2 regions of the Lactobacillus sp. ESL0681 genome follow, and region 2 is predicted to be linked to the other one. Evidence: riboswitches for the same ligand, from Rfam matches in the RefSeq annotation. Region 2 holds a riboswitch; the other holds the start of a gene.
What was found. A riboswitch is a leader RNA that binds a small molecule or an ion and turns the genes downstream of it on or off. The one in region 2 is predicted to bind FMN.
Positions count from the first base shown of each region.

Region 1: it holds a riboswitch for FMN, as region 2 does, so the genes downstream of both, ribD (bifunctional diaminohydroxyphosphoribosylaminopyrimidine deaminase/5-amino-6-(5-phosphoribosylamino)uracil reductase RibD) here and OZX59_RS01650 (ECF transporter S component) in region 2, are expected to answer to the same signal.

Region 1 covers NZ_CP113943.1:1,553,383-1,557,197, forward strand. Annotated here, with positions in the region: gene OZX59_RS07445 (CidA/LrgA family protein) at 87-527, shown strand; gene OZX59_RS07450 (LrgB family protein) at 527-1,252, shown strand; FMN riboswitch at 1,430-1,569, shown strand; gene ribD (bifunctional diaminohydroxyphosphoribosylaminopyrimidine deaminase/5-amino-6-(5-phosphoribosylamino)uracil reductase RibD) at 1,687-2,751, shown strand; gene OZX59_RS07460 (riboflavin synthase) at 2,736-3,335, shown strand; gene ribA (GTP cyclohydrolase II) at 3,355-3,815, shown strand, end outside.
Region 2 covers NZ_CP113943.1:308,574-312,388, forward strand. Annotated here, with positions in the region: gene OZX59_RS01635 (segregation/condensation protein A) at 1-112, shown strand, start outside; gene scpB (SMC-Scp complex subunit ScpB) at 102-710, shown strand; gene OZX59_RS01645 (pseudouridine synthase) at 711-1,430, shown strand; FMN riboswitch at 1,459-1,574, shown strand; gene OZX59_RS01650 (ECF transporter S component) at 1,663-2,343, shown strand; gene OZX59_RS01655 (LysM domain-containing protein) at 2,469-2,942, shown strand; gene cmk ((d)CMP kinase) at 2,985-3,656, shown strand; gene rpsA (30S ribosomal protein S1) at 3,731-3,815, shown strand, end outside.

The DNA of each region.
Region 1 (3,815 bases), 650 kb from region 2:
TAAACAAAAAATCGCTTTCAGATTCTTACTTTAGGTATATCTTAATCATTGAAATAAAGATAAGTTAGAGAAAGGAAATGAGTGTAATGAAAGAGAAAAAGCCAGAAACTAAATCAGCGCCAATTCTGTTTCAAATGTTGGTTTATGCCACAATTTTATTTGTATCACAGTTGATATCAGAAATGATGCCCAAGTCATTCCCAGTACCAACACCTGTAATTGGATTAGTTTTGCTTTATGTATTGTTGACAACACATGTAGTTAAAATTGAATGGGTTGATTCCTTTGGTAGTGCCTTAATCTCGTTGATTAGTTTTATGTTTGTTCCTTCGGGAATCTCTTTGGCTGCTAACTTGGATATCATGAAATCGCAAGGTGTTCAGTTAGTCTTGGTAGTGTTGCTAGCAACCATTATTTTATTGGTGGTAACTGCCTACACAACTCGAATCTTGGTTTGGCTTAAAAAGAGAATCACATCTGGACATCATTCGGTAGCTCATAATGTTAAGACTGGAGGCAGTAAATGATGGCTTATTTAAGTAATCCTTTATTTGGTGTATTCCTATCATTATTTATCTTTTTGATTGGTCAGTGGCTTTTCAAAAAGTCACATGGTTTTTTCTTATTCCAACCTCTGTTTGTTGCTATGGTCTTAGGAATTGCCATTTTGGTAGTTTTAGGCAAAGTATTTGATGTTTCAACAACTCAGGTCTACACTCAAGCCTACAAACCAGGTGGAGATATCATCTTCTGGTTTATTACACCAGCAACAATTGCGTTTGCTGTTCCTTTATACAAGCGTAATGATGTTATCAAGAAAAATTGGGGGATCATTTTAACTAGCTTGGTAATCAGTACTTTTGTTTCCTTAATCTTGATTACCTTTATTTCTAAGGCAGCAGGATTAAATGAAGTTGGTGTTAGATCGATGCTTAGTCAATCGGCAACAACTGCGATTGCCATGCCACTGACAACAGCAATTGGCGGTAACGCATCAATTACTGCAATGGCATGTATTCTAAATGCCGTAATGATTTATGCACTAGGCAAGCAGATGGTTAAGTGGTTTAAACTTGATACAGATCCGATGGGAACTGGATTAGGTTTAGGAGCTGCAGGACATACTGTTGGTTCAGCTTTCGCCCTAGAGATGGGTTCTGTACAAGGTGCGATGGCTGCAGTAGCAGTAGTTGCAACTGGATTGGTTGATAACTTATTAGTTCCAGCTTTTGCCCATTTGCTTGGTTTGTAGAATCAAATTTGGTAAAAATTATTATTTAAATTTATAGCTATGTTTACTTACAATAAAACGTGTGTAGCCCTGTGACTCACACGTTTTTATTTTGGATAAAATTAGTTTTAATTAATGAATTTAACTAGCTTTCTATTGACGTAGGGGTATCTGTATATTATGCTTAAGATAATTAAAGAATTTCTTCGGGGTAAGGTGTAATTCCATACCGACGGTAACAATTAATGCTTAATTGAAGTCCGTGACCCACTATCATGGTGGTGGAACTAGTGCAAGTCTGGTACCGACAGTTAAAGTCTGGATGGGAGAAGAAAATAAAAACTAGTATTTAACTTGCAATTCAAGAATAAGCTTGGTTAAGAGCTAATGATAGTTGATTATGAAGACCTCGTTGATTAAGATCAGCGAGGCTTTTTGTTGAGGAAGTGAAATTAATGCAGGATAAGGATTATCTGCAACTTGCAGCCCAAGAAGCATTAAAGGCGCGGGCAATGACTTGGACGAATCCTTTAGTGGGAGCAGTTATTGTTAAAGATGGTCAAGTCTTAGCTACTGGGTATCATCATCAGTATGGGCAAGTTCACGCTGAAGTTAACGCATTGGCTCACTTGGCTAAACCCGAATTAGCTGATGGTGCTACACTTTATGTTACTTTGGAACCTTGTAGTCATTATGGTAAGCAGCCACCTTGTTGTGAAAAAGTGGCTGAAGCAGGAATCAAACGCGTAGTTATTGGACAACTTGATCCACATAAAATAGTTGCTGGTAAAGGGATAAAGTTTCTACAAGAGCATGGCATCACAACTGAAGTCATTGGTGGTACGGAGTATTTGAATGAGGCCTATAACTTCTTTTATCAACAACAAAGGCCACTAGTTACCCTCAAATATGCGATGTCTCTTGATGGTAAGCTTAATGCAGCGGGTAATAAGCGAACCTTGTTAACTGGCGATGCTGCCCAACTCGATGTCCAAAAATTACGTTGTCAGAATCAAGCTATTTTAATAGGTGCTAATACTTTAAGAATTGATGACCCACAACTAACAGTGAGAATTAAGTGTTTGTCAATCCCACCTATTAGAATAATCTTGACTAAAGATGCTAATCGGATAGACTTCACTCAGGAATTATTTAATCAGCCAGGTGAAATTTGGCTGTTAAGTGAACAAGAATTGCAGAAAGAACTGCCAGTTGCAGTTAAAATTTTTACGCAAGCTAAATGGACTCCAACTAAAATTGTTAAATTACTTGCAAAATATGAGATTCAATCCCTGTTAGTTGAAGGTGGTAGTCAGGTTCAAGCAGAGTTTATAGCAGCAGATTTAGTCGATCAAATAATAGCTTATATAGCACCTAAGGTCTTAGGCGGGACTGCTTTGCCAGTCGCAGTAGGACAAGAGTTGGGAGCGACTTCATCACAATATGAACTAATTGATGTAAAGACCTTAGAGCAAGATGTGCGCATTAGCGCAAGGAGAAAACAATGTTTACCGGAATAATTCAAGCAACGGGTAAGATCACTCGTTTGGAAATAACTGAAAAGCATGCTAAGTTAGCAATTGCTGCTCCTAAATTAGCCCAAGAAAATTTGCCGCTTGGTGCCAGCATTGCAGTTAATGGAATTTGTTTAACCGTAACTGATTGGACTAATGATGAGTTTACTGTTGATGTGATGCCAGAAACGATGAAGCGAACTAACCTGGGCAATTTGCAAGTAGCTAGTGTGGTTAACTTAGAGCCATCACTGGCTTTAGGAGCAACCTTAGATGGTCATATTGTGGCAGGTCATGTTGATACCACGGCAGAATTAACTGCTAGAGTTGAAACAGAAAATTCGATTGAATTACGATTTAAAGTACCACAACAATATGATTCATATATTGTAGAAAAAGGCTCAATCGCGATTGATGGTATAAGCTTAACGGTCACCATGGCACAAAATGCCGAATTTGGTGTGAGCCTGATTCCATTTACCATTGCTAATACGACTTTAGCTGGTTACAAATTAGGTGACCATGTCAATATTGAAACGGATATGATTGGCCGTTATGTGGTAAAACAGTGTCAAGCTTGGAACAAATAAGTTATAGTGAGGAAATAAAATGACAGATCAATTAAATGAAAAAATGCGTAAAATCCTTGATCACATGAGAAATGGTGGTTTAGTAATTGTGGCTGATTCACCACAACGTGAATCTGAAGGCGATATGATTGGCCTAGCTGAAAAAGCAACACCTGAGATGGTTAATACCATGATTACCAAAGCTCGTGGTTTGTTATGTGTCCCAATGAGTAAGGAATATGCCGATCGCCAGCATATTAGCCCAATTGAAACTGGATCAAATGATGAATTTGGGACAGCTTTTACGTTAAGTGTTGATGCTACAACGACCACTACTGGTATTTCTGCATACGATCGTGCTAAGACAATTAAAAAATTAGCTGATCCCAACAGTACTTGGGATGATTTTTATCATCCTGGCCATGTTTTTCCATTAGTTGCTAAAGAAGGCGGCGTATTGGAACGAACTGGTCACACCGAGGCAGCACTGGATTTGGCTCG
Region 2 (3,815 bases):
TGGCTTATTTTTAGCTTTGCTAGAATTATGTAAAAACCAAAAAGTAAAAGTGAGTCAGACGCGCACGTTTGGTGATCTTGAATTAGAAAGAATTGATGCGAATGACGAGTAAATTGGCAGAATTAGAAGCATTACTATACCTTGCAGGTGATAATGGCATAGCTAGTGATAATTTAGGTGAATTATTGCAAATAGAACAACCAGCATTACGTGAATTAACTAGTAAGTTAGCAGCCAATTTGCAGCAAGATCAAGACTCAGGACTACAGTTATTGCAGCTTAATCATCAGTATAAGTTAACAACTAGACCCGAAGTAAGTAAGATTGTGACAAATTATTTTCAAAAAGATCTTACTAAGTCGCTCAGTCAATCTGCTTTAGAAATTTTATCGATTGTCGCTTACAAGCAGCCAATCACGCGGATTGAGATTGATGAAATCCGGGGTGTTAATTCATCAGGTGCTTTGCAAACATTAATTTGGCGTGATTTAATTAAGACTGATGGCAAAAAGGAAGCACCTGGTCATCCAAATTTGTATGTGACTAGTGATTACTTTTTACAATATTTTGGCTACCAAAGTTTAGCTGATTTACCATTAATTGAAGATTTTGAAGATGATAGCATTGATGCTGAAGGACAAATGGATTTATTTGCTGCTAAAGGACAAATGGATCAGAAATTAGCTGAGACTAAAAAACAAGGAGAATAGATGGTTTTACAACGTTTACAAAAGGTAATTGCTGAAGCGGGAATTGCTTCAAGACGAAAAGCGGAGAAAATGATTGTCGCAGGCCGAGTAACTGTTGATGGTGAGCCAGTTACTAAGCTAGGAACTAAAGTTGATACTTTTAGCAATATTGCTGTTGATGGGGAACCGATTGAGCGCGAAAGTTTGCACACATATCTTTTTTATAAACCGCGCGGTGTCGTGTCTACCGCTAATGATGATAAAGGTAGAAAAACGGTAGTAGATTATTTTAAAGACGTTCCTTATCGTTTGTATCCAATTGGTAGATTAGATTATGATACTTCAGGATTATTATTGATGACCAATGATGGTGAATTAGCTAATTTAATGATGCATCCACGCAACAATGTTGCTAAAGTGTATGTTGCTAAAATTACTGGTCATCTGTTACCAGAAGAAATTGCACAGTTGACTCATGGTGTAAAATTTGATCAACACAAAAGCGCGCCAGCTAAGGTTAAGATTATCCGCAGCGACAAAAAGAAGAATATGCAAATTGTACAATTAACGATTCATGAGGGGCATTATCATCAAGTTAAACGGATGTTTAAGGCAGTTAATCATCAAGTAGAAAAACTTTCGCGCGAGAAGTACGCTTTTTTGACTTTAGATTCATTGGTTTCTGGTAAATATCGTGAATTATCACATGCTGAAGTTGACAGATTAAAGCATGTAGATTAGTATGTTATACAGAATTTGAATATAAGTTTGTTGTCTTCATGGCAGGGTGTAAGTCCCGACCGGTGGTGTGAGTCCACGACCCACGTATTGTGGTGGAATCGATTAAGATACCGATAGTTAGAGTCTAGATGAAAGAAGACAGACTAAACTAAAGGTTTACGATGAAGAATTGAATCATTTACTTTTATTAAGTCTGTTGCTAGAAGCAGCAGACTTTTTTGGAGGTAATTTTTTGAAAAGAAAAAATTCAAGCAGTTTAGCTAATATTATTGCTTATGTTTTGATTGGGACAATTGCTTTTGTAGTGATGCAGTTGGCGTTTCCGCTGCCGATTGCTAGTTTTTTAAAGTTTGATTTCTCTGACGTTGTTATTACCATTGGAACCTTCTTATTTGGTGCGGGCCCAGGTATCTTTATTGCAATAATTAGAATGGCAATTCATTTGATTTATAAGGGAATTGCCCTGCCAAGTATTGTTGGTCAGTTAGCCTCATTATTTGCCACATTATCATTTGCTTTACCGTTTTATTTTGTCACTAAAAACATTTCTAAAGAAGAACAAAATATGGGGAAACGACATCTGAAACCACTTGTTGGGATTATTTTGGGTATCATCGCCATGACTATTGTTCTGGCAACTCTGAATGCGCTAGTTTTAACACCAATGTATGCAGTTACATCAATTCCTAATCCGCCAGCTATTAGTAGTTATTCAGGATTACTAAGTTTTACGGAAAAAGTATACTTAGGTCAATTACTTCATCTTCCATCAATGAGTACTTATATTTTTGGCATTATTGTTCCATTTAATTTGTTAAAAGGTTCAATCAACGGAATTGCAGTTTATTTGTTATTTGAAACAGTCTTACGTAATTTAAAACCATTTGTGCAAAAGCGTTTTAACCTAAAATAAATAGCTTCAGATTAAAAAGGTAATATTCTTGCTAATCGGTCATGAAAATGACCGATTTTTTGTCCAATTTTTAGATTAAATATGCTAAAATGAAACGGGTTAGTGATAAATGGAGGTATTTTTCGATGAAGCAGACACAAGATAAACCATATAAATACTATCAACGACCAACTGATAAGCGTGTTGATGCGCAGCATTCAAGCGCAAAAGGCTGGTTAGCAATGCTGGCAATTTTGTTAATTATCTGTGCTGCTCTTGTGCCTATTGTTCATCAATTGGCTACTAACTCTAAACCGGCCGAACAGGCTGTTGAGCTGCGAACTTCTAAGCATAAAAGCTCTAGGACTAAAAAATCAACAGCAACTACTGCTAAAAGAGCAACTAAGAAGAAAACTAAACAGCTTAAAGTTGATAAAACTGAGAATCAACAGCCTAAAACTAAGACAGTGACTACTCCTAAACAATACGTGGTGAAGAGTGGTGAAACTTTAACTAGTATTGCGGATAAGTTTAATACAACTGTTGGTAAATTGGCTGAGCTCAATAACTTAAGCATTGATGCGCAAGTTGATGAGGGACAAAATTTGACGTTAAGGTAATTTAAAGAAAGGTTAGGGACTTTATGTCCCTTTTTGATTGGGATGCAGATAGCAATTGATGGCCCAGCTTCAGCTGGCAAAAGTACGGTCGCAAAAATTATTGCGCAAAAATTAGGTTTTATTTATATTGATACTGGAGCAATGTATCGCGCCTGCACGCTGATTGCGAGAAAGCATCAGCTTGATTATGGTGATGAAGCAGCAATTTTAACTGCTCTTGACCATGAAAAAATTGAATTAAGAGCAGAAAATAGCGTGCAGAAGGTCTATGTAAGTGGTCAAGATGTCTCGCAAGAAATTAGAACGCCTGAAATTTCGGCTAATGTCTCACAAGTATCTGCTTTAGCTGGAGTTCGAACTAAAATGGTAGCTTTGCAAAGACAATTAGCTGGCAAAACCGATGTAATCATGGATGGTCGCGATATTGGTACCACTGTTTTACCTAATGCTGAAGTTAAAATATTTTTAGTAGCATCAGCCAAATCGCGTGCTCAAAGAAGAATGCTTGACTTTAAACAGCGAGGCATCAAGACCGAACGAACAGTTGCTGAAATTGAACAAGATATTTCAATGAGAGATTATAAGGATTCACATCGGGCTATTTCACCATTAAAAAAAGCCCAGGATGCAATTGAAATCGATACAACTAGGATGACAATTGACCAAGTTGTCACTGAAATTTTGTCCAAAATAAAAAAATTCAAAAAAAACTAAAAAAAAGGGTTAAAACAGTAGAAAAATATCTCAGTTTCATTTAGAATTAGATTTATGATATTGGGAGGTAAATAATGTCAGAAAACAGTAATCAATTTTTAGATGCATTGAAGCAAATGCAAGGAGTTGAGGTCGGAGATATTGTCGATGTCGAAGTAT